DNA from 3 places in the Dyella sp. NPDC103356 genome. Region 2 is predicted to be linked to each of the others. Evidence: predicted binding sites of a transcription regulator. Region 2 holds the regulator's gene; each other region holds the start of a gene.
The links. The regulator sigma-54, encoded in region 2, starts transcription at its own class of promoters, with help from an activator protein. The targets are predictions, from matches to a motif close to TGGCACGNGCNTTGC.

Region 1 (7,775 bases), on a different contig from region 2:
CACGCTAAGCGCCGAGAAGGACAACCTGATCACCTCGCAGTCGACTATTCAGGATGTCGACTTCGCCATGGAAACGGCGAACCTGAGCAGGGCGCAGATTCTGCAACAGGCCGGTATCTCGGTGCTGTCGCAGGCCAATACGCAGCCGCAGCAGGTGCTGAAGCTGCTGCAGTAATCGACTCTTGAAAGTCGGCGGCGCGCAGTAAGGCGCCGTCGACTGCAGGGCCGGAGTGTGACGGTAGCGGCGACTGGCAACGTCGTCCTACTGGCAAGACGGGTTACGGGAAAAGCATGCAGATCCGTTGTTTGCTTTTCCGGTGATCGGGCCGGCATCCCGGTGAACGGGGCCATCTATCGGAACGTGAGGATTGTCATGACTACCACCAGCAGCACAGGCTCGGCGACCAGCAGCATTACGTCCTTGCTGAATGCACTTGGCGCGGGCTCTTCTTCCGGCTCGAGCGGCACGAGTGGCACCAGCGGCACGGGCAGTACCACCGGGACGGGCAGCTCCAGCGGCGGCACGCTGAGCGCAGCGGGCATCGGCTCCGGCCTGGACGTGAACGCGATCGTGACCGCCCTGGTCAACGCCAAGAAAGCGGCGTCGCAGAATCAGATCGACAACAAGACCAATCAGATCAAAGGCCAACTGACGGCGCTGAGCTCGCTCAGTTCCGCGCTCACCACGTTGCAGTCGGCGCTGGCCAAGCTCACCACGACCAGCACGTTTGCCAGCTTCAATGCCACCGCCACCGACAACACCATCGCCACGGCGACCACGTTGAGCAACGCGGTCCCGGGCAGTTACGACCTCAACGTTAGCCAGCTTGCGACCGCGCAGAAGCGCGCCAGCAGCACGCTGTCCAGTACGGCCGCAGTCGGCGAAGGTACGCTGACCATTGGCGTGGGTACCAATAGTTTCAATGTGGCGGTATCTTCCACGGCGACCCTGGCCGATATCGCCTCGTCGATCAACAAGGCCTCGAATAACCCCGGTGTCGTCGCCACCGTGATCAACGGTGTCAACGGCACCCAATTGCAGCTCAGCTCCAGCAAGACCGGTGTCGCCAACGCCTTCACCATCAGTGCCAACGCGACCAGCAGCGACGGGCTCACCGCGCTGGCGACCCAGTTGAGCACCCCGGGCAATTTCGAAGCCCAGGACGCCAAGCTCAGTCTCGACGGCATCGCTATCACCAGCGCCAGCAACAGCGTGACCGGGGCGCTCAATGGCGTGACCATTGCACTGACCAAGACTGGCGACACGAAGCTTAATGTCACTCAGGACAACACGGCTGCGCAGACCGCCGTGCAGGGGGTTGTCGACGCTTACAACGCCTATAACACGGCGGTGCAGCAGCTCGACTACGACCCCAGTACCAAGGCGATCGGCGCATTGTTCGGCGACACCACCATGACTTCGGTGGAGCGCAGCGTATCGAGCGTGCTGAGCGGGGCGGTGTCGGGTAACAGCATCGGCACCCTGGCCAATCTGGGCATTACGCGCGGTGACGACGGCACCATGACCCTCGATTCGGACAAGCTGACCGCGGCGCTGACCGCCGATCCGAATGCGGTGCAGAACCTGTTTGCCGGCACCAACGGTTACGCGACCAAGCTCAATGCCGCATTGGACACCTATACGTCCTCGACCGGCATCATCGGCACGCGTACCACCAGCCTCAATAACAACCTGACCCAGCTGGGTACCCAGCAGACCGCGCTGGATAACCGCATGGCGCAGTATCAGGACCAGTTGCAGAAGCAATACACCAACCTGGACACGTTGATGTCCTCACTCAACAACACCAGCAGTTATCTCACCACCGCCTTGGCCCAGCTGGAAAATTCCGGCAATTCCAAGTGAGTGAAAGGGGGAACGGGAAATGACGTACGGACTCATGCGCAAGGCCAGCTCGATGTACCAGCAGACCGGTGCGCGCGGTGGAGTGGAAGACGCCGATCCGCATCAGCTGACCTCGATGCTGCTCGACGGCGTGCTCGATCGGATCAACCAGGCACGCGGTCATATCCATCATAAGGACGTGGCGGCCAAGGGCGTAGCTTTCTCCAAGGCGCTGGCCATTCTGGCCGAGCTTCGCAGCAGCCTGAACCATGAGGCGGGTGGCGAATTGGCAGGGCGTCTGGGCGCTCTCTATGAATATGTCACTCGCCGCCTGCTGCATGCGCAGCTCAATAACGATCTTCGGGCGCTGGACGAAGCCGCTCGCCTGCTGATACCTATCCGCGACAGTTGGCACGCGATCCGCGAAAGCTATCTGGCTCAGCAACGCAAGGCGGCCGAAGGTGCCGGCGCATGATCGAGCAGACCCATATCCCGCTTGAGCTCGCTTACGAACTCAGTATCAAGGCACTCGAAGCCGCACGCGCGGGTGAATGGGATCGTGTGCAGGAATTGACTCCGCAGCGCGACGCGCAGCTCAGGATGGGGCATCCGCGCGATGAGCGCAGTGCCGATATCGTTCGTATCCTGATCGAGCAGAACGCGCAGCTGATGGATCTGGCCGAGCAGGCCAGGGAACTGGTCAATCAGCAGGTGCAACAACATAAATATTCCCATCGCGCGCTCAGCGCTTACATCGCGTCGTCCGAAGAGCCGTGAGTCATTCCTCTTGTTTGCGCGTGGCAGCGTGCGTAGCGACGATATCGCCGCTAGGCTTCACCCGGGCCTGATTGCCGCGCGTCATCGATAGGGGATTTCCATGCAAGACAACGACTGGCAGGTGTTTTCCGAGCGCGTTTCCTATGAAGACCGCTTGCATCTGGCATGTGTAACGCTCGACGGTGTCTGGGACGAAAAACGCCAGGCCGAAGTTCGCGAGCGCAATCTGCACGTGCTCGCGACGCTCGATTCGCTCGAGGAGCGCCGTGGCGACATCGATGAAGAAAGTCCGTTGGTGCAGGAGCTTGCGCGCATCGACAACAAGCTCAATGTATTGATGGATATCGTCACCCGCTTGTTGGTGCCCGAAAGCATATTGCCGGCACGCCAGCGCATTCGCCTGAACGCCACGGGCGCGCTCGTTTCCAGCGATCTTGTGCCGCAAGCGAACGGTCCTCTACTGCTTCGCCTGCATATCGATGCCTGCCGCGCTTTGCCGCTGGAATTGCCGGTCCGTCAACATCCTGGCGCCGATCAGGGCTCGACGTTTCTGCTGTTCGAATCGCTGGGTGAGGCAGTGAATGACGGGCTCGAGCGTTTCGTGTTTCGTCACCATCGTCGCAAAGTGGCCGAAGCGCGTCAGTCACTGACCTGACAAGAACTTCGTCACGCGCTGAATGTGATTCACTCCCGGCAACCTCATGTGATGCTCATCACACTATGAGCAGTCGGTCGAAACCAATTACGTGGCCTGCGACAAGTTCCTGACAGCCAATTTGGCTGTCCAAGTGGCCGAGTAGGCAAAAATTTTCTTAGTAAAATCATACAAATACTTGGCCTTGTAAACGTTTCCAGTGATGCGGCCGTCACGATCTAACGGCAAATCCCTATGAACTCAGGCTGGACCACGCAGTAATTTTGGCGCAGGTCTTGCCACTGCCTCCCAGTGTCGGCGACGGATAGTCGACACGGGCAAGGGGGATCGACGCGCGACAACGGATGTGGCGTGAACGATGAGTACAACAGTTGGGAACTGCAGCGATTATGGATACCGCCGACTTTCTGGTGATTGAATCCGATCAGGGGCGAGCTGACGCAGTCATGTCGGCGCTTCATTTCTTGGGCTACCGCCCGCAGCTGGACTCGGAACTGTCCGAGCAGAGGGCAGCTGAGCAGGAATGGCGGGCGGTCTACGTCGGTCACGTGGTCGACGACAACAAGCTGCAGCGGCGCCTCGGTGCGCTCGGCGGACAGGCTGGTGCGATTCCGCTATTGCTCGCATCCGATTCGCCGCAAACCATCCGCCTCGCCGGCAACGACTCGCCGTTCGCCGGTCGGGTCGAGCGGCTCGAATTTCCGCTGCGCTACGAGCAGGTCGCCGAGGCGATGCGTAGCCTGCATGCACGACAGATCAGCGCAGCCCAGGGGCGTGCCCGCTTTGTCGGCCGCTCATCGCCGATGGGGCGGGTCAATGCGTTGATCCGCCAGGTGGCTCCGTTCGATTCCAGCGTGCTGGTATTGGGCGAGTCCGGCACCGGCAAGGAAATGGTGGCGCGTACCATTCACGATTGCTCGCCGCGTCGCGATCGTCCTTTTGTGGCGATCAACTGCGGCGCGATTCCCGCCGAACTGCTCGAAAGCGAATTGTTCGGCCACGAAAAGGGTGCCTTCACCGGTGCCATCAGCACCCGCAAGGGCCGCTTCGAAATGGCCGAGGGCGGCACGCTGTTCCTCGACGAAATCGGCGACATGAGCCTGCCGATGCAGGTGAAATTGCTGCGCGTGCTGCAGGAGCGCATGTTCGAGCGTGTCGGCGGCAACAAGACCCAGCGTTGCGACGTGCGCATTATCGCCGCCACGCACCGCAACCTGGAGCAGGCGATCGCCGACGGTCGCTTCCGTGAAGATCTTTTCTACCGCCTTAGCGTGTTCCCGCTGGAGATGCCCGCCTTGCGCGAGCACCTGGACGATCTGCCGGAGCTGATCGAGGAATTCAATCAGCGCCTGTTGCGACGCGGCTTGGATGGCGTGCGCTTCAGCAATGGTGCGATGCATGCGCTGCGCAGCCATAGCTGGCCGGGCAATGTGCGCGAGCTGTCCAACCTGGTCGAACGCCTGGCCATTCTCTACCCGCATGGCGAAGTGCGCGCAGCCGACCTGCCGGAGAAGTATCGCGGCACGGTCAGCAGCGATGAAGTCGGCGGCGTGGCACTGATGTCGCTGATGGACGACCGTCATGTGATCGGCACCCCCATGGGCGCCACGCAGACCATCGACTCAGCGGTGCAGCTGCCAGAAGGCGGCCTGGATTTGAAGGATCACCTGGCGGATATCGAGATCGGGCTGATCCGTCAGGCGCTTGACGCCACCGACGGTGTGGTGGCGCACGCGGCAAAGCTGCTGCGTATGCAACGCACGACACTGGTGGAAAAACTGCGCAAGTACGGCTTGCAGCCGATGCTGTCGGTGCACGGGTAATCGCACGAGAGTGCATGTTTCTAGGGGATTTTGCGGTGTAACGGGTAAGTCGTGTGACGCATCTTCGACACGCGACGTAACACTGGCACGGCTTGTGCTTTTAACACCTGTGAACACCCATAGCGTTGGAATTTCGACATGAGCCAGATCGACGTCAATAGCCTGCTATCGCAAATGCGCCAGATGTCCACGCAGGTGCGCATGCCCGAGACGAGCTTCAGCAGCACCACGCCGGCCGCCAGCCAGGGCATGGATTTCGGCGCATTGCTCAAGCAATCGATTTCGGCCGTGGGCAATACGCAGATGCAGGCCGGCCAGATGGCGGCGAGCTTCGAACGCGGCGATCCGGGTTCGGACCTGGCGTCCACCATGGTGCAGATGCAGAAAGCCGACCTTTCCTTGCGCGCGGTCACCGCGGTGCGCAGCAAGCTGCTCGATGCCTACAAAGACATCATGAACATGTCCATGTAATCGATCCATGCAATCGCCGAACAAGAGCCGCACATCCTTCGTCAACCCAAGCTAACGATTGAGCCCAATTCATGGCCGACTCCGCCATCGCGCAACCCGCCAATAACGGCGCGCGCCTTGACCCACTCAAGCAGATCGCCCGCAGTCCGGCGACGCGCCAGCTTATGTTGCTGGTGGGCGTGGCGCTGGCGGTGGCGATCGGCGTCGGAGTCGTGCTGTGGTCGCGCGGTCCCAACTATGCGCTGCTGTATGCGGGGTTGGATTCGAAGGATGCCGCGGCAGTGACGCAGGCATTGCAGGCGGCCAACACACCTTACACATTGAGCCCGGATGGCAGTTCGATCTCCGTGCCGGCTGCGGACCTGGCTGCGGTGCGCCTGAAACTCGCCTCGCAGGGCCTGCCGCAGGGCAGTGCGGGTACCGTCATGCCGGGCGCCGATTCGCCGTTCGGTATGAGCGATCTGGCCGAACGGACGCGCTATCAGCAAATGCTCGAAACGGATCTGGGCAATACGATCGGCGGCTTGCAGTCGGTGCGTTCGGCTCGCGTGCATCTGGCCTTGCCGAAGCCGTCGGCATTCGTTCGCGACAATCGCCAAGCCAGTGCATCAGTCTTGCTTACCTTGTATCCCGGCCGCCAGCTCGACCAGAGTCAGGTCGCGGCGATCGTGCACCTGGTGGCCTCCAGCGTGCCGGAACTCGACGCGAAGCAGGTGTCGATCATCGATCAACAGGGGCAGCTGCTGACGATCAGCGATCCCGACAGCGCCAGCGCGATCGGCGATAGCCGTCTGCGCCTGGCCACGCGCCTGGAAAATACCTATGCGCAGCGCGTCGAGGATCTGCTGACACCACTGGTTGGCCCGGGCCGCGTTCGTGCCCAGGTGTCGGCGGAGATGGATTTCAGCCAGACCGAGAAAGCGACCGAAACCTACGACCACGAACATCCCGCGTTGCGCAGCGAGCAGACCAATAGCGAGCAGCGTCACGATGTCGCGCAGAACAATGGCGTGCCGGGTGCATTGAGCAACCAGCCGCCGAACACAGTGGCGCAACCGACAGCGGCGCGTCCGAATGCCGGCAAGCCCGGCGCGACCAACGCTGCAACGGCGCAAGCGAGCGCACCGAGCGAAGCTTCCAGCAGCGCAACACGCAACTACGAACTCGATCGCACGGTCAGCCATGTCAGTGATCCGGCGGGCCGTCTCGCTCGCTTGAGCATCGCGGTGCTGGTCGACAACAAGCCGGTCGGTGCGGATCCGGCCAAGAGCGTGCCGTTCACCGCGCAGGAATTGCAGCATCTGACCGATCTGACCAAGAACGCGATCGGCTTCGACGAGAAGCGCGGCGATTCGGTCAGTGTGATCAACCAGCCGTTCCATCAGAACCCGGCTGACGAGAAGCTCCCGCAGGAACCGTTCTGGCAGCGTCCGGGCATGATGGATCTGATCAAGCAGGGCGTCGGCGTGCTGATCGCTCTTATCGTCGGCTTTGTCTTCCTGCGTCCGATGCTGAAGGGCCTGCTCAAGGGGCCATCGCCGGTGATGCAGCCGGCGCTTGCCGGGCCGATTCCCACGGTGTCGGTGCGGTTGACCGATGACGACGACGACGGCGACCAGCCAGCACCGGAATCCGGGCGTAGCCGCCTGGGTTCGCCACAGGCGATGGCCTATGAACAACGCATCGGTTTGGCGCGACGGATGGTCGCCGAGAACCCCAAACAGGTGGCGCAGGTAGTGAAGAATTGGGTGGGCGAGGATGGCGGCTAATCAGACGGTGATCTCCGGCGCGCAGCGCGCGGCCATTCTCCTGCTCACCCTCGGCGAGCAGGATGCGGCCGAGGTGCTCAAGCACCTGTCCGCGCGCGACGTGCAGGCCGTCGGCACCGCCATGGCGGGCTTGACCAGCGTGTCACGCGAGCAGGTCGAGCATGTGCTGACGCTGCTGCATGACGAACTCGGCAAGCAGACCGCGTTGGGCGTCGGAACCGAGGAATATATCCGCAAGATCCTGGTCAATGCGCTGGGCGAGAGCAAGGCGGGCGGCCTGATCGACCGCATCCTGCTCGGCCGCAGCAGCAAGGGCCTGGAATCGCTCAAATGGATGGAAAGCCGCGCGATCGCCGAAATGATCGGGCTGGAGCATCCGCAGATTATCGCGCTGGTACTGGCGCATCTCGAACCGGACCAGGCTGCCGAAGTCA
Region 2 (7,775 bases):
ATAGAACCCCAGGTCCTCCAGCGCGCGCAGGGCGACGGTCTTGCCGCCGCCGGACATGCCGGTCAGGACGATCAGGTGGGTTTCGTCAGGTTCGATACTAGGAACCAGTTGCGGGGAATCGCTCATGAAGGTTCTCTGTTACCAGGGCGGCAACCGGCGCATCTGGTGCGCCTGGCGGTCGATGAAGGTCTGTGCCGGATCGATGCCCTTGCTCTTCAATACATGGCTGCGCACAGCCGCTTCCACAAGGACCGCCAGGTTGCGACCCGGTGCCACAGGGATGGTGATCAGCGGGACCTGCACTTCCAGGATCTCGCGGCGGCCGACGTCGCCGGTCAGGCGGGTCATGCCATCGGTGTCCTCGCCGTCTCGCAACGGCTTGAGATGCACGACCAGGCGCAGATACTTCGAGGGCTTCACCGCGGTGTGGCCGAACATCTCACGTACGTTGAGAACACCCAGGCCGCGGACCTCGAGCAGATCCTGCAGCAGTTCCGGGCAGGTGCCGTCGATGACATCCGGCGCGATCAGCGTGAATTCGGTGGCATCGTCGGCCACCAGCCGATGGCCGCGGCTGATCAGTTCCAGCGCCAGTTCGCTCTTGCCCGAGCCGGACTCGCCGGTAATCAGCACGCCGATCGAAAAAACCTCGAGAAACACCCCATGCAGGGTGATGCGTGGCGCCAGCATGCGCGCCAGGTAGTACTGCATCCAGGTCAGCAGCTCGTGGCCGCGCTTGGAGCTGATCCACAGGGGCGTATTGGTTTCTTCGGCGACTTCGCGCAGATCGGAGGGGATCGCCTGATCCTTGGTCACGATGATCGCCACCGGCTGGTAAGCGGCGATCTTGTTGATCACTTCCCAGCGCTGGCGCGAATCAAGCCCATCGAGGAAGTTGAGCTCTTCCGTGCCGATGATCTGGATCTTGTTGGGGTAAATGACGTTCAGGTAGCCGATCAGCGACGGGCGCCGGCTGATGGTGACGCCGTGTTCGAGCACGCGCGCTTCCCCACGCATGCCCGACACCCAGCGCAAGGCCATGCGTTCGTGTACGCCATCGTAGAGTTGTCGAGCGGTGAGGCGGTCCAAGCGGAGTCCCTTTGGCCGCGCGAGCGGCACCTGGCGATATTGTGCCAGTTTGGATCCGTTTGTGCCCTGCAGCACAAGGACGCGCCCCCGAAAGATACCGGGTCGCGAGGCATGGGCTGGGAGAGGACCGGGTTTTGCTCCCTCTCCCCTGGCTTGCCGGGGGAGAGGGCTGGGGTGAGGGGGCTCTTGCTCTAGCCAGCCCCCGAGAGATCAACCGTACTGCCGCTCCGCGCGTACTTCACGCTGGTGCTTGTCGCAGATCTTGTCGCGGTGTTTGCGCAATTGCGCGGTGAGCTTGTCGAACAGGACATCGATGGAGGCATACATGTCCGATTCGACGGCCTCGGCGTGGAGCACGCTGCCATTTACCGACAGATTGCCTTCGGCTTTCTGCTGCAGCTTGCTGACCGAGAGAACGATATTGAGGCTCAATATCTTTTCGTCGAGGCGGGTAAGGCGGTCGAGCTTGGCGGTAGCGTGCTCGCGCAGGGCCGGGGTGACTTCGATCTGCTGACCGCTGAGTTGGAATTGCATGTTGCGCCTCCTCATGATGCTGGCCGCGTTTCGCGGCTTGGGTTGGATGCATCCTCGGGTGTCGAGGAAACACCATCAGTCATAAGCTGGGAACATTCCTGGCGCGATCAAGTTCCCGCAAGCGCGAATTTATTTCTCACGTACCGATCAATTGGCGCGTTGGCGCTCGCTCGAACTTGGTATGCGCATGGCCTCCCGATATTTGGCAACCGTGCGACGCGCCACTTGAATGCCCTTGCGGCGCAATTCTTCGGCGATCGCCTGGTCCGATAAAGGTTTGCGTGTGTCTTCCGCGTCGACGAGTTTGCGTAGCATCGCCTGGATGGCCGTGGCCGATGCGCTGCCGCCGTCTTCGGTGGAAACACCACTGGAAAAAAAGTGCTTGAGTTCGAACGTGCCGCGCGGCGTGTGAATGTATTTGCGCGTGGTCACGCGAGAAATCGTCGATTCGTGCATGCCGACTTCTTCGGCGACTTCGCGCAGCACCAGGGGGTGCATCGCTTCGGGGCCGTAGTCGAGAAAAGCGCTCTGTCGCCGCACAATGGCTTCGGCGACCTTGAGCAAGGTTTCCGCGCGCGACTCCAGGCTCTTGATCAGCCAGCGCGCTTCTTGCAGTTGCCCGCGCATCCAACTGGCGTCTTCGCCGCGGGCCTGCGCGATCATGTTGCAATAGTGCTGGTTGAGGCCCAGGCGCGGCTGGCAATCGGGATTGAGGCTCACGCGCCAACGGCCACCGTCCTTGCGTGCGTACACGTCGGGCGCAACGTATTCGACCGGTGTCGGGTCCATCGACGCGCCAGGGCGCGGATCCAGGCTGCGGATCAGCATGGACGCGGCGGAAACCTCTTCCGGCTCGGCGCGCAGACGGCGCGCCAGCTTGCTGACGTCGTTGCGCGCGAGCAATTCGAGTTCGTTGTCGACGATGCGCAGCGCCAGTTCGATATGCGGCGTGTCGGGGTCGAACTGTTCCAGCTGCACTCGCAGGCAATCGCGCAAGTCCAGGCTTGCCACACCGGTGGGATCAAAACGCTGCAGCAGGCGGCGCACGCCGTCGACTTCGTCGAGGCTTGCCTTCAAGTCGGCGGGAATGGCGGCAGCGACGGCTTCCAGGCCTTCGCTCAGGTAACCGTCCGCATTGACCGCATCGATCAGCACCGTTGCAATGGTGCGTTGACGCGGCGTCATGTGCGTCAGATTCAGCTGCCACATCAGGTGTTCGTGCAACGTTTCCGGCGCGGCGTTTTGCGGCTCGAAGCCGTCTTCGTCGCCATTGCCGTTGTTGCGGCTGGAACTGGCGCTACCGCTGCTGGAAAAGTCGATCGGCTGATCGCCGGGGCCGTCGCTCCAGTCTGGCGCTTCGGCATCATCGCCCGGGCCGCTATCGTCGCTGCTCTTGGTGCTGGATGGCACCGGTACTTCGACCGCGTTTTCGAAGCTGCCGTCTTCGGCGTTTTCGTTGTCGGTGGATTCTTCGGAGAACTCGAGCAGCGGATTGCTCTCGGCAATCTGGCGCAGCTCGGCCTCCAGCTCCAACTGCGACAGCTGCAGCAGGCGGATAGCCTGTTGAAGTTGAGGCGTGAGCGTAAGTTGCTGATTGAGGCGAAACTGCAGTCCGGTTTTCATGCCAGCCGGGAAAAGATGAACTGGGGTCATCCTAACCCCTATAAACGGGTGCGACCATAGCCCTAGTCGCCAGGGGAGGCTAGAGCGTACAGTCGAATGTGATTTGGATCAGGGTTACGTTAAAACGTCGTGTCATGGCGGCGCACCTGCAAACCGGGCAGGTATTCGGATTACAACCGGAATTCGCGGCCCAGATAGACTTCACGCACCTTCTCGTCGGCCAGGATGTGTGCCGGCGTACCACGCGATAGCACTTCGCCATCGTTGAGAATGTAGGCTCGGTCACAGATTCCGAGTGTTTCGCGAACGTTATGATCGGTGATCAGCACGCCGATACCGCGCTCTTTCAGATGACGGACGATGCGCTGGATTTCGCCTACCGAAATCGGGTCGACGCCGGCGAACGGTTCGTCGAGCAGCATGTAACGCGGCTGCGCGGCCAAGGCGCGGGCGATTTCCACGCGTCGGCGCTCGCCGCCCGACAGGCTGATGCCTTTCTGTTCGGCGATGTGCGCGATCTTCAGCTCGTCGAGCAGGCTTTCCAGCTCGGTATTGCGCTGGCGCTGATCCAGGCCTTCGCGCAATTCCAGCACCGCCATGATGTTGTCCGACACCGTCAGGCGCCGGAACACCGAGGCTTCCTGCGGGAGATAGCCGATGCCGAGCTTGGCGCGAGCATGCATCGGCAGGCCGGTGATGTCCTGTTTGTCGAGCTTGATCAAGCCCGCATCGGCCTCGATCAGGCCGACGATCATGTAGAAGCAGGTGGTTTTGCCCGCGCCGTTCGGGCCGAGCAGACCGACGACCTCGCCTTCGCGAATCGAAAAGGCAAAGTCGCGCACGACCTGGCGGGTACGGAAACTCTTTTGCAGACCTTCAGCAGAAAGCATGGATTACGGTTGTCCCTGCGGCTTGGTCGACGTGGATTGGGCAGGCGCCGGTGCCGACGCGCTGCTCGCAGGCTTGGCCGGCGGCGTCGCCGGCTTGGCGCCCTTGTCGGTGCGCGGCTTGGGTACGAAGGTCATCGCCACGCGTCCGTCGCCACCGCTCTCGCCATTCATCTGGCTGGTCTGGGTGTTGTAGGTGAGCTTGTCGCCGTGGGCTTCGCCACGGCCCTGCTGCTTGACCACGGCATTGCCGGTGAGCACGGCAATGCCGTTGATGTTGTCGTAGTCCAGCTGCGTGGCGTCACCGGTCATCAGGTTGCCCGAATCGTCGATCTGCTGGATGTGCGCGGGCGTGCCCGTCATCACCATGCGGCTGACGTTCTGGTCGCCATCGAAATAGATCTTGGCCAGATTGCCGGTGACCTTCATCGTGCCCTGGGTGATCACCACGTTCCCGGTGAGGGTGGTGATGCTGTTGGGCGCGTTGAAACCGTCGAACGAATTGGCGTGCTCGACGTTCATCGGCTTGTCGCGGTCATCCTTTCTTGCCAGCGCCGGTTGCAGCGCGAGCAGCCCCAGGAGCAGCAGGCTGTACCGGACGACTCCGCGGGCGCGGGACGAATGTGCCGTGGACGTCATTGAGGAGCTCCAGATGATTGTCGTTGAGGTTGGCACGCATGCCGATGCCGTTCATTCTACTGTCGCCCTGGGTCAACTGTGCCGGGGCGTCGGTTTGCATACGATTTTCTTTCGGCCAGGCGGTCACTTCGGACGTATGCAGATCGGCCGGCGGCGTATCGGCAAAGGCCGGGCGGTGCATATAGACCGCGCCCTGCAGCTTCAGCAGGGTGCCGGCCTTGTCGACCCAGGCATAGGTCGAATCGCCCGACCAGTCCGGCACGCCGGGCTGATTGGAAGGCAGGTCGTACTTGGGCGCGTTGATATACAACGACTCGTCGCCCTCGCGGCGCTCCAGGTGCGGCGCATTCATGCCGAAGCTCGGTTGGCCGTCCTCGTCGTAGGACCACAAGCGGAAGTTGGTCAGCACATAGCCCGAACGCGGCGGACCGACGAAGTCGCTCACCTTGGGTGAAGGCGCCAGCCACCAATACACGCCTTGCGCGGCGACGATGCCGAGCGCAAGCAGCACGATCAGCGCGGGTGTGCCGCGATCGCGCAGAAACCCCGGCAATCTCATCGCCAGCGCTCCTGTTCCGCGGCGACGCGGCCCTGGGCGAGAAGAATCAGATCGGCCACTTCGCGCGCCGCGCCCTGGCCACCGCTTCGACGGGTTTGCCAGTGGGCGCGTTCGGCTACCCAGGGATGGGCGTTGGCTACTGCCACCGCCAGGCCCGAGATGGCCATGGCAGGCAGGTCGGGCAGGTCGTCGCCGACAAAGGCGACCTGATCCGGACTCAGCTGCAGCGCATCGATCAGCTGATTCAGGCAGGCGCGCTTGTCGTTCTGGCCCTGGTAGACGTGGGCGATATCGAGCTCTTCGGCGCGCAGGGCAACCGGATGACTGATTCGCGCGGACAAAATCGCTACCTGTACACCGTTGTTTTGCAACAGTTTCAGGCCGAGACCGTCGTGCACGTGGAAAATCTTCGCCTCATGGCCGTCTTCGCCGTACCAGAGCCGGCCGTCGGTCAGCGTGCCATCCACGTCGAACACGGCCAGCCGGATTTTGGCGGCGCGAGCGAGGACTTCGGCGGGGACGTCAGCGAGATAGGTAGACACGTTCACGATAGCCTGGCTGGGACGAAGACAACTTGATGGAGATGGGGACGGGCAGTGGGGGCGCCAGGCTCAGGCCTTGCGGCAGCTTCTTAACGCACGAGGCTCGCGGTGGCCTACATCAAGCGCCCCCACAACCCGTCTCCCATCCCCAGATATCACGCCATCACACCACGCGGGCGCGGAGCAGATCATGAATGTTAAGCGCGCCGACCACTTTTTGCTGCTCATCGACCACCAGCAGGGCGTGAATCTGATGCTTTTCCATCAGTTGAGCCGCTTCGATGGCCAGCTTGTCGGCCCCGATGGTCTTGGGGCCGCGGGTCATCACCTCGGCGACGCTGGCGCCGCGCAGGTCCACGTCGTCGTCGTCCAGGGCGCGGCGCAGGTCGCCGTCGGTAAACACGCCGAGCAGGCGGCGGTCGGCATCGATCACCGCGGTCATGCCCAGGTGCTTGCGGGTCATTTCCACCAGCGCCTGGGTCAGGCTGGCGTCGGGCGCCACGGTCGGGATGCCCTCGCCGGTATGCATGATGTCGCTGATATGCAGCAGCAGACGCCGGCCCAGGCTGCCCGCCGGATGCGAACGGGCAAAGTCCTCGGAGGTAAAGCCACGGGCTTCGAGCAGGGCCACGGCCAGCGCGTCGCCCATCACCAGGGCGGCCGTGGTGCTGGCGGTGGGCGCCAGGCCGAGGGGGCAGGCTTCGACCGAGATGCTGGTGTCCAGATGCAGGTCGGCCTGCTTGGCCAGAGACGATTGATCGTTGCCGGTCATGGCGATCAGGGGGATGCCCTGGCGCTTGATGACTGGCAGGATGAACAGGATTTCGTCGGTTTCGCCGGAGGCCGACAAGGCCAGCACCACGTCCTGCGGCAGGATCATGCCCAGGTCGCCATGGCTGGCCTCGCCCGGATGGACGAAGAACGCCGGCGTACCGGTTGAGGCGAGGGTGGCCGCCACCTTGCGGGCGATGTGCCCAGACTTGCCCATGCCGATCACCACCACGCGGCCCGCACAGCCGAGGATCAACCGGCAGGCTTCGACGAAATCCTGGCCGATGCGCGGCTCGAGCGCCCGGATCGCGTCCGCCTCGGTGGCGATCACGGTGCGGGCGCTTTGGATGATGGCGTCTGCGTCGATCAAGGCGGGCTGGCTGGGGCGTGCGATATGGGCGTTCATGCGTCCTCGGGGGCTAGGATCGGCGGTCCGTAAGCTTGCCGACCGGGGGATCGGCTGCTCGGCTCACTCCTTTGTGCCGGGCTGAAGCGGACACCGCTGTCGTTTCTGCGACAGAAGATTTCCATTACCATGGCATATTCGCATTTTACCGTTATATGACGGCGCGTTGGATGGAAGTATGCACTTCTATCGCAGGCGTCGCCGCATCAGCTCCAAGCAGGAACCCCATGGACGCAGCCACTATTCAGGCAATGATTGAAACCGGCCTGCCCGGCGCGCGCGCCGATGTCAGCGGCGATGACGGCGTGCACTTCGAGGCCGAAGTAGTCGCCAGCCAGTTCGCCGGCAAGTTGCCTTTGGCCCGCCACCGCCTGGTCTACTCGACCCTCGGCGACCTGATGGGCGGGGCCATTCATGCCCTGGCGCTGAAAACCTATACGCCCGAGGAAGTGGCCGCGCGTCGCTGACGACCGCGCTACCGCCCTCCAGACATTCTCTTTAAGGACTTTTGATGGCCAAGATTCTGATCAGCGGTGGTGAGCCGCTCCATGGCGAAGTGGGCATTTCCGGTGCCAAGAACGCCGTGTTGCCGATCCTCGCTTCCTGTCTGCTGGCCGACGAGCCGGTAGCGATCAGCAACGTGCCGCACCTGCACGACGTCACCACCTTCATCGAACTGCTCGGCCAGATGGGCACCCAGCTCACCTTGGACGACCGCATGAAGA
Region 3 (5,481 bases), on a different contig from region 2:
TTCGGCACCTGCGGCGCAGCCGGCAGCGTCGCGGGCGCAACCTCGCCTTCGTACACGTGCAAGGTGCGCATGCCGCCCTGACCGGTACCTACCAGCAAGCGCTTGCCATCGGCCTCGATAAGCATCAGGCGATCGCGCGCACCCACCGAGAAGACTTCCAGGCAGCGGATACGGCGACCGCCCGGCTGCGTGCGGCCCTGCATGCGACGCGTAAACCAGCCGGCGACCAGGATGACCGCGATAATGGCGCAGAGGCTGAGCACGACGCGCAGCAGCTCGGCGCCTACGTTGACATCGGGGGCCGCGGCAATCGGGGCTGCGGCTGCAAGTGCGATAAACATGCTCGGAGTCACCACTCAGCGCAGCTTGCGCACGCGCTCGGACGGGCTGATCACGTCGGTCAGGCGAATGCCGAACTTCTCGTTGATCACCACTACTTCGCCATGCGCGACCAGCGTGCCGTTGACGAACACATCCAGCGGCTCGCCCGCGGCGCGGTCCAGCTCCACCACCGAGCCCTGATTGAGCTGCAGCAGGTTGCGGATGCTGATGCGGGTGCGGCCGACCTCCATCGCCAGCGTGACCGGCACGTCCAGGATCATGTCCAGGTTGACGTCCGACTCGCCCACGACGCGGTTGATCGCTTCGAAATCATTGGTGCCGCCGAGTTCGGCGGGAGTTGCGTCGCTGTGAGTCATACCGGTGTCGTCTCCGTAAAAGTATCGGTTACCAGGCGCACGCTGCGCCGGGCCGCGGGCCCCTGATAGCGCACCGAGTTGCGCCCGTTGGATTGGCCGTAGCGACCGCGAAAAATCGGCACGTCCTCGGCAAACACCGTGGACATGTCAGGCATCTGCACCGGAATCACGTCACCCGGACGCAGCTTGAGAAAATCGCCGATGCTGATCTGTGATTCGAACAACAGGGAGCTCAGCTCCACTTCCGCATCCATGATCTCTTCGTGCAGCGCTTCGGCCCAGCGATCGTCACGTTCGACGCGATCGCTCTGCACGCCGGCATCGAGCAAGGTGCGGATCGGTTCGACCATCGAATAAGGCATGGTCAGATGGATCTCGCCGCCACCGCCATCGAGCTCCACATGGAAACGCGACACCACCACGGTTTCGGTCGGGCTGACGATGTTGGCGAACTGCGGATTGATCTCCGAATTGATGAATTCGAACTGCAATCCAAGCACCGGCGCCCACGCTTCGCTCATTGCAGTGAACACTTCGTTCAACATGATCTGGATCACGCGATTCTCGGTCGGCGTAAAATCGCGACCTTCGATGCGTGCGTGATAGCGACCGTCGCCACCGAAAAAATTATCGATGGTGGAAAACACCAGGCGCGGCTCGATCACGATCAGGCCGGTACCGCGCAGCGGCTTGATGCGTACCAGGTTCAGATTGCTCGGCACGGCCAGGCCGTGCACGTATTCGTTGAACTTGAGCATGCGTACGCCATTGACCGAGACCTCGCAGGCCTTGCGCAGCACGTTGAACACACCGGTGCGGAAAAAGCGCGCGAAGCGGTCGTTGACCATTTCCAGCGTCGGCAGGCGGCCGCGGACGATACGATCCTGCTGAGTAAAGTCGTAATCGATCGCGGTTCCGGGTGGCGGAGGCTCGTCGCCGCCCGTCTCTACCGTGCCGCCGTCCACGCCATTGAGCAGCGCGTCGATCTCTTCCTGGGAAAGCAGGTCGCTCATCGGACGTTCTCCGTCACTGCATCACAAAGCTGGTGAAATACAGCGCGTCGACGCCGGGGCGGCCGAGGCGATCGTTAAGAATCTTGCGCACGGCGTCCAGCGCCTTTGCCTGCAGCTTCTGCTTGCCCTGCACGTCGTTGAGATCGGCGCCGGTCTGGCTGCTGAAAAGCAGCACGAGCGCGTTACGAATCACCGGATCGGCATTCTTTGCCGCTTCGATCGCCGCGGGGTCGTGCGACATCAGGGTCACACCTACTTGCAGATAGGTCTGCTGCTCGTCGCCCTTGAAGTTGACGACAAACGATGGCTCCAGCGGTAGGTATATCTCGGGGGTCTTCTTGCTCGATGTCGTTGCCACGCCTTCGGCTTGGGCGCTCTGCCCGCGAAGGGTGAATAGCGCGTAGCCGCAGACGCAGGAAATCAACACTAGCGCCAGCACCAGGGTGATGATCAAACCGCGATTGCTCGGCGGTTTGGGTGCTTCGACGACGGGGGCTTCGGCCTTGGCCATGAATAACCTCAAGTAAGGAATGATGCTGTTACCTGGGGTTTAGCAAGCGCCATGCCATGTGTGGGAATGGCTTATCTGGTGCGGTTTTGCAGTGACCGGGGAGATTTATTGACGCGTGGCGTGGCGATGACGCGAAGGGTGGTGACGGTTTTTCGGCGGCGTCGGGAATTGGACCTGGGGTTTGGGGCCGGGGCCTTGGTCGCAGCTGAAGTCGCTCCTACAAGCTGGCAGTGCCTGCTGAGTTTGTAGATGTGATTTTAGGGAACCCCGAAAACTCTTCCTACTCGTCATTCCGGCGCAGGCCGGAACCCAGTGGCTTTGCGATAGGTTGTCGCCAGAGCCTATAAAAGTCATCTCTCTAGCGAAAACTGAAAACCGATGCCACTGGGTCCCGGCCTACGCCGGGATGACGACAATAAAAACTGAGGCTATGGGAGGCTATCTTCAGTCGCGACAGGCCAAATTAGGCAAACATATCCACCAATCCCACAGCTACCTGCCTGATCGGCGAAACCTCGACGTCCCCATCAGCACCGTCGCTACCAGCAAACGAACCCTTGCCAGAAGACGAAGAAGACCCATCAGACCCTTGATGCTGCTGCCCCACGAAGGCATGCCCCAACGACAGCCCGTGACCGGCCAGCATGGTGTCGAGCTGACCCAGAGTCTGCTGCACAGCCGTCACCGCCGCCGGGTGCTGCGCGGCGAACGCCACATCGACGCGGTTGTTGTGATCGATGCTCACCTTCACTTCCAGCTCGCCCAGAGACTCCGGATTGAGCCTGATGCGGGCTTCCTTGATGTCCTGCCCGCCCATCCAGGCCACCTGCTGGCCAAGCTCCTGCGCAAAACCGCTGCTGTCGACGGATGACTGCATCTGTACGACTTGCGGCTGCGCGGTATGCGTGATGCCGCTGGGGCCGGCCGTCAGGCCGAGCATCGCGGTGATGTCGTTGTCTTTGTGGGTGGCGGTTTGCGGTAAGTCGGTCGGCGTGGCTTCGGCGGTCTGCACAGTCTTCGTTGCCGTGGTGGCAGCGGCCGTGCTCGCCTTGTTCGTTGCATTGGCGATAACGTGATGCCAATCGTCGTCGCCCGCCTTGTCGTCAGCCTTGCTGTCGGTGGCACCCGCTTTGCCGAGATCGGCAAGCTTGGGCATCGTAGGTAGCACGTTGGTGGGGATACCAGCCAATTTGGCTTGCGCACTAGTGGCGGAGGGATCCTTGGTGGCCTGAGCATCGGTCATCGGCATCGCTTGTGGCATCGCTAGAGCTAGCGCGGACATGCCCACGGGCGGTGTATTGGTAGCCGTCGGATCGGTGGCTGTGCCCTGTGCAGGTGCCGCCGATGAATCCGCCGGAGGCGCAGACTGCCCCAACAACTGCAGCATGGTACTGGCAAGGCTGGTGTCGTCGCCGTCGTCCTGGCTTTTATCGTCGGTCGCACGGGTGGTCTTTTTGTCGCCATCGGTCGATGCCGTCTTGCCCTGCGTGACCGGTGCGCTGTTGTCATCGGACGGCTGGCGATCGTCGTGCGGCCTCGGCTGTTGCTGGCGTCGGGCTGCATCCAACTGGCTGTCGAAACGATCGTCACCCTGGCTCTGCTGCGGAGACGGCGATGGCGAAGCCACGGGAAGCGGTGGTGTGGAAGCGACGGGCGAAGCTACGCTGGCAGTCATGGCGTCATCGTTTTGGCGAATATGGGACATAGCTGCCAGGCAGCAAGGATTGGGCCAGAGCTAACGCGGGCGCCGGTACTGCATACGCTCGTCGATCTCCGATTGTTCGCGGCGCTCTTCGCTCTTGCGCTCCAGCTCACGGTGGTGATCGATCACGCTGCCGAGCGCGCGTTCACGCGCATGCGCTTCACGCCACTGCCCGCCGGCCTGATCGAGCAGGCGGCGCTGCCGTTCGACTTCGCCGGTCTGCTGCACGATGGCCTGGTCGATGCGCTCGACAAAGCGCTGGCGGTTGAGCAAGGCCGTGACGTTGAGGTCGCCGCTGTCGAGTGCGTACTCGTCGCGATAACGCTTGAGTTCGCCCAGCTGCTGCTCGGCCTTGGCCAGCTTCTGCTGCTGTTCGGCAAGGCGCAGCAGGGCTTTTTCCTGGCGCTCTTTCGCCTGGTCGGCGGCCGGTTGCAAATGGGTGGCGCGGGACTTCATGCCATGGCCTCCTGAGCGATCACTTGCAGCGCCTCGATGGCGGAATTGAGCGGCATCGGCTCGTCCACTTCTTGTTGCAGGAAGTCACGCAGCCGCGGCCACATCGCGATAGCGCGATCGGTCTGCGGATCGGAACCCTTCTGGTACGCACCCACCGCGATCAAATCACGCTGCTGGCGATAGGCCGAATAGACCTGCCGGAATTTCTGCGCCGCGCGCATCTGTTCGCGCTCGACCACCGCCGGCATGACACGGCTGATGGACGCTTCGATATCGATGGCCGGGTAGTGCCCGGCTTCGGCCAGGTCGCGCGACAGCACGATATGGCCGTCGAGAATCGCGCGCGCCGCGTCGGCGATCGGATCATGACGGTAGTCGTCGCCTTCGGTCAGCACGGTGTAGAAAGCGGTAATCGAACCGCGGCCTTCGGCATCGTTGCCGGCGCGCTCCACCAGTGCCGGCATCATCGCAAAGACCGACGGCGGGTAACCCTTGGTCGCCGGCGGCTCGCCGATGGCCAGGGCGATTTCACGCTGTGCCTGCGCGTAACGCGTCAGTGAATCCATCAGCAATAGCACGCGCTGGCCACGATCACGGAACCACTCGGCGATAGCCGTGGCGTACTGTGCGCCGCGCAAACGCTTGAGCGGCGGCGCGTCGGCCGGCGCGGCAACGATCACCGCACGGGCACGACCTTCCTCGCCCAGCGTATGCTCGACAAATTCCTTGACTTCGCGGCCACGCTCGCCGATCAGGCCGACCACCACGACGTCGGCATTCGTGTAACGAGTCATCATGCCCAGCAGTGTCGACTTGCCGACGCCCGAACCGGCGAACAGGCCAAGACGCTGTCCTCGCCCCACCGTCAGCAAGGCGTTGATCGCGCGCACGCCCACGTCAAGCGGCGTATCGATAGGCTTGCGTGCCATCGGGTTGATCGGATCGCGCTTGAGCGCGGCGTGCTCATCGATATCCAGCGGCCCGCCACCGTCGAGCGGCGCACCGTCGGCGCCAACGACACGGCCCAAAAGAGCCTCGCCCACCGGCAAGCCGCCTGCATGCGAACACGGTCGTACACGCGCATTCGGCAATACGCCATGC

Region 1: fliE (flagellar hook-basal body complex protein FliE) is a predicted target of sigma-54. The motif match lies at 5,185-5,199, and genes of this name have one in related genera.
Region 3: ACZ6WW_RS21425 (flagellar basal body-associated FliL family protein) is a predicted target of sigma-54. The motif match lies at 2,265-2,279, and genes of this name have one in related genera.

Annotation. Positions count from the first base shown of each region.
Region 1 is NZ_JBVJLZ010000012.1:35,904-43,678, forward strand. It holds gene ACZ6WW_RS21360 (flagellin N-terminal helical domain-containing protein) at 1-175, shown strand, start outside; gene fliD (flagellar filament capping protein FliD) at 374-1,867, shown strand; gene fliS (flagellar export chaperone FliS) at 1,887-2,321, shown strand; gene fliT (flagellar protein FliT) at 2,318-2,623, shown strand; gene ACZ6WW_RS21380 (PilZ domain-containing protein) at 2,724-3,278, shown strand; gene ACZ6WW_RS21385 (sigma-54 dependent transcriptional regulator) at 3,668-5,101, shown strand; gene fliE (flagellar hook-basal body complex protein FliE) at 5,240-5,572, shown strand; gene fliF (flagellar basal-body MS-ring/collar protein FliF) at 5,644-7,341, shown strand; gene fliG (flagellar motor switch protein FliG) at 7,352-7,775, shown strand, end outside.
Region 2 is NZ_JBVJLZ010000011.1:54,983-62,757, forward strand. It holds gene rapZ (RNase adapter RapZ) at 1-126, opposite strand, end outside; gene hprK (HPr(Ser) kinase/phosphatase) at 139-1,089, opposite strand; gene hpf (ribosome hibernation-promoting factor, HPF/YfiA family) at 1,300-1,623, opposite strand; gene ACZ6WW_RS20645 (RNA polymerase factor sigma-54) at 1,771-3,246, opposite strand; gene lptB (LPS export ABC transporter ATP-binding protein) at 3,417-4,136, opposite strand; gene lptA (lipopolysaccharide transport periplasmic protein LptA) at 4,140-4,772, opposite strand; gene lptC (LPS export ABC transporter periplasmic protein LptC) at 4,669-5,331, opposite strand; gene ACZ6WW_RS20665 (KdsC family phosphatase) at 5,328-5,873, opposite strand; gene ACZ6WW_RS20670 (KpsF/GutQ family sugar-phosphate isomerase) at 6,037-7,050, opposite strand; gene ACZ6WW_RS20675 (BolA family protein) at 7,278-7,517, shown strand; gene murA (UDP-N-acetylglucosamine 1-carboxyvinyltransferase) at 7,562-7,775, shown strand, end outside.
Region 3 is NZ_JBVJLZ010000012.1:45,142-50,622, reverse strand. It holds gene ACZ6WW_RS21440 (FliO/MopB family protein) at 1-341, opposite strand, end outside; gene fliN (flagellar motor switch protein FliN) at 357-698, opposite strand; gene fliM (flagellar motor switch protein FliM) at 695-1,711, opposite strand; gene ACZ6WW_RS21425 (flagellar basal body-associated FliL family protein) at 1,725-2,222, opposite strand; gene ACZ6WW_RS21420 (flagellar hook-length control protein FliK) at 2,686-3,897, opposite strand; gene fliJ (flagellar export protein FliJ) at 3,958-4,380, opposite strand; gene fliI (flagellar protein export ATPase FliI) at 4,377-5,481, opposite strand, start outside.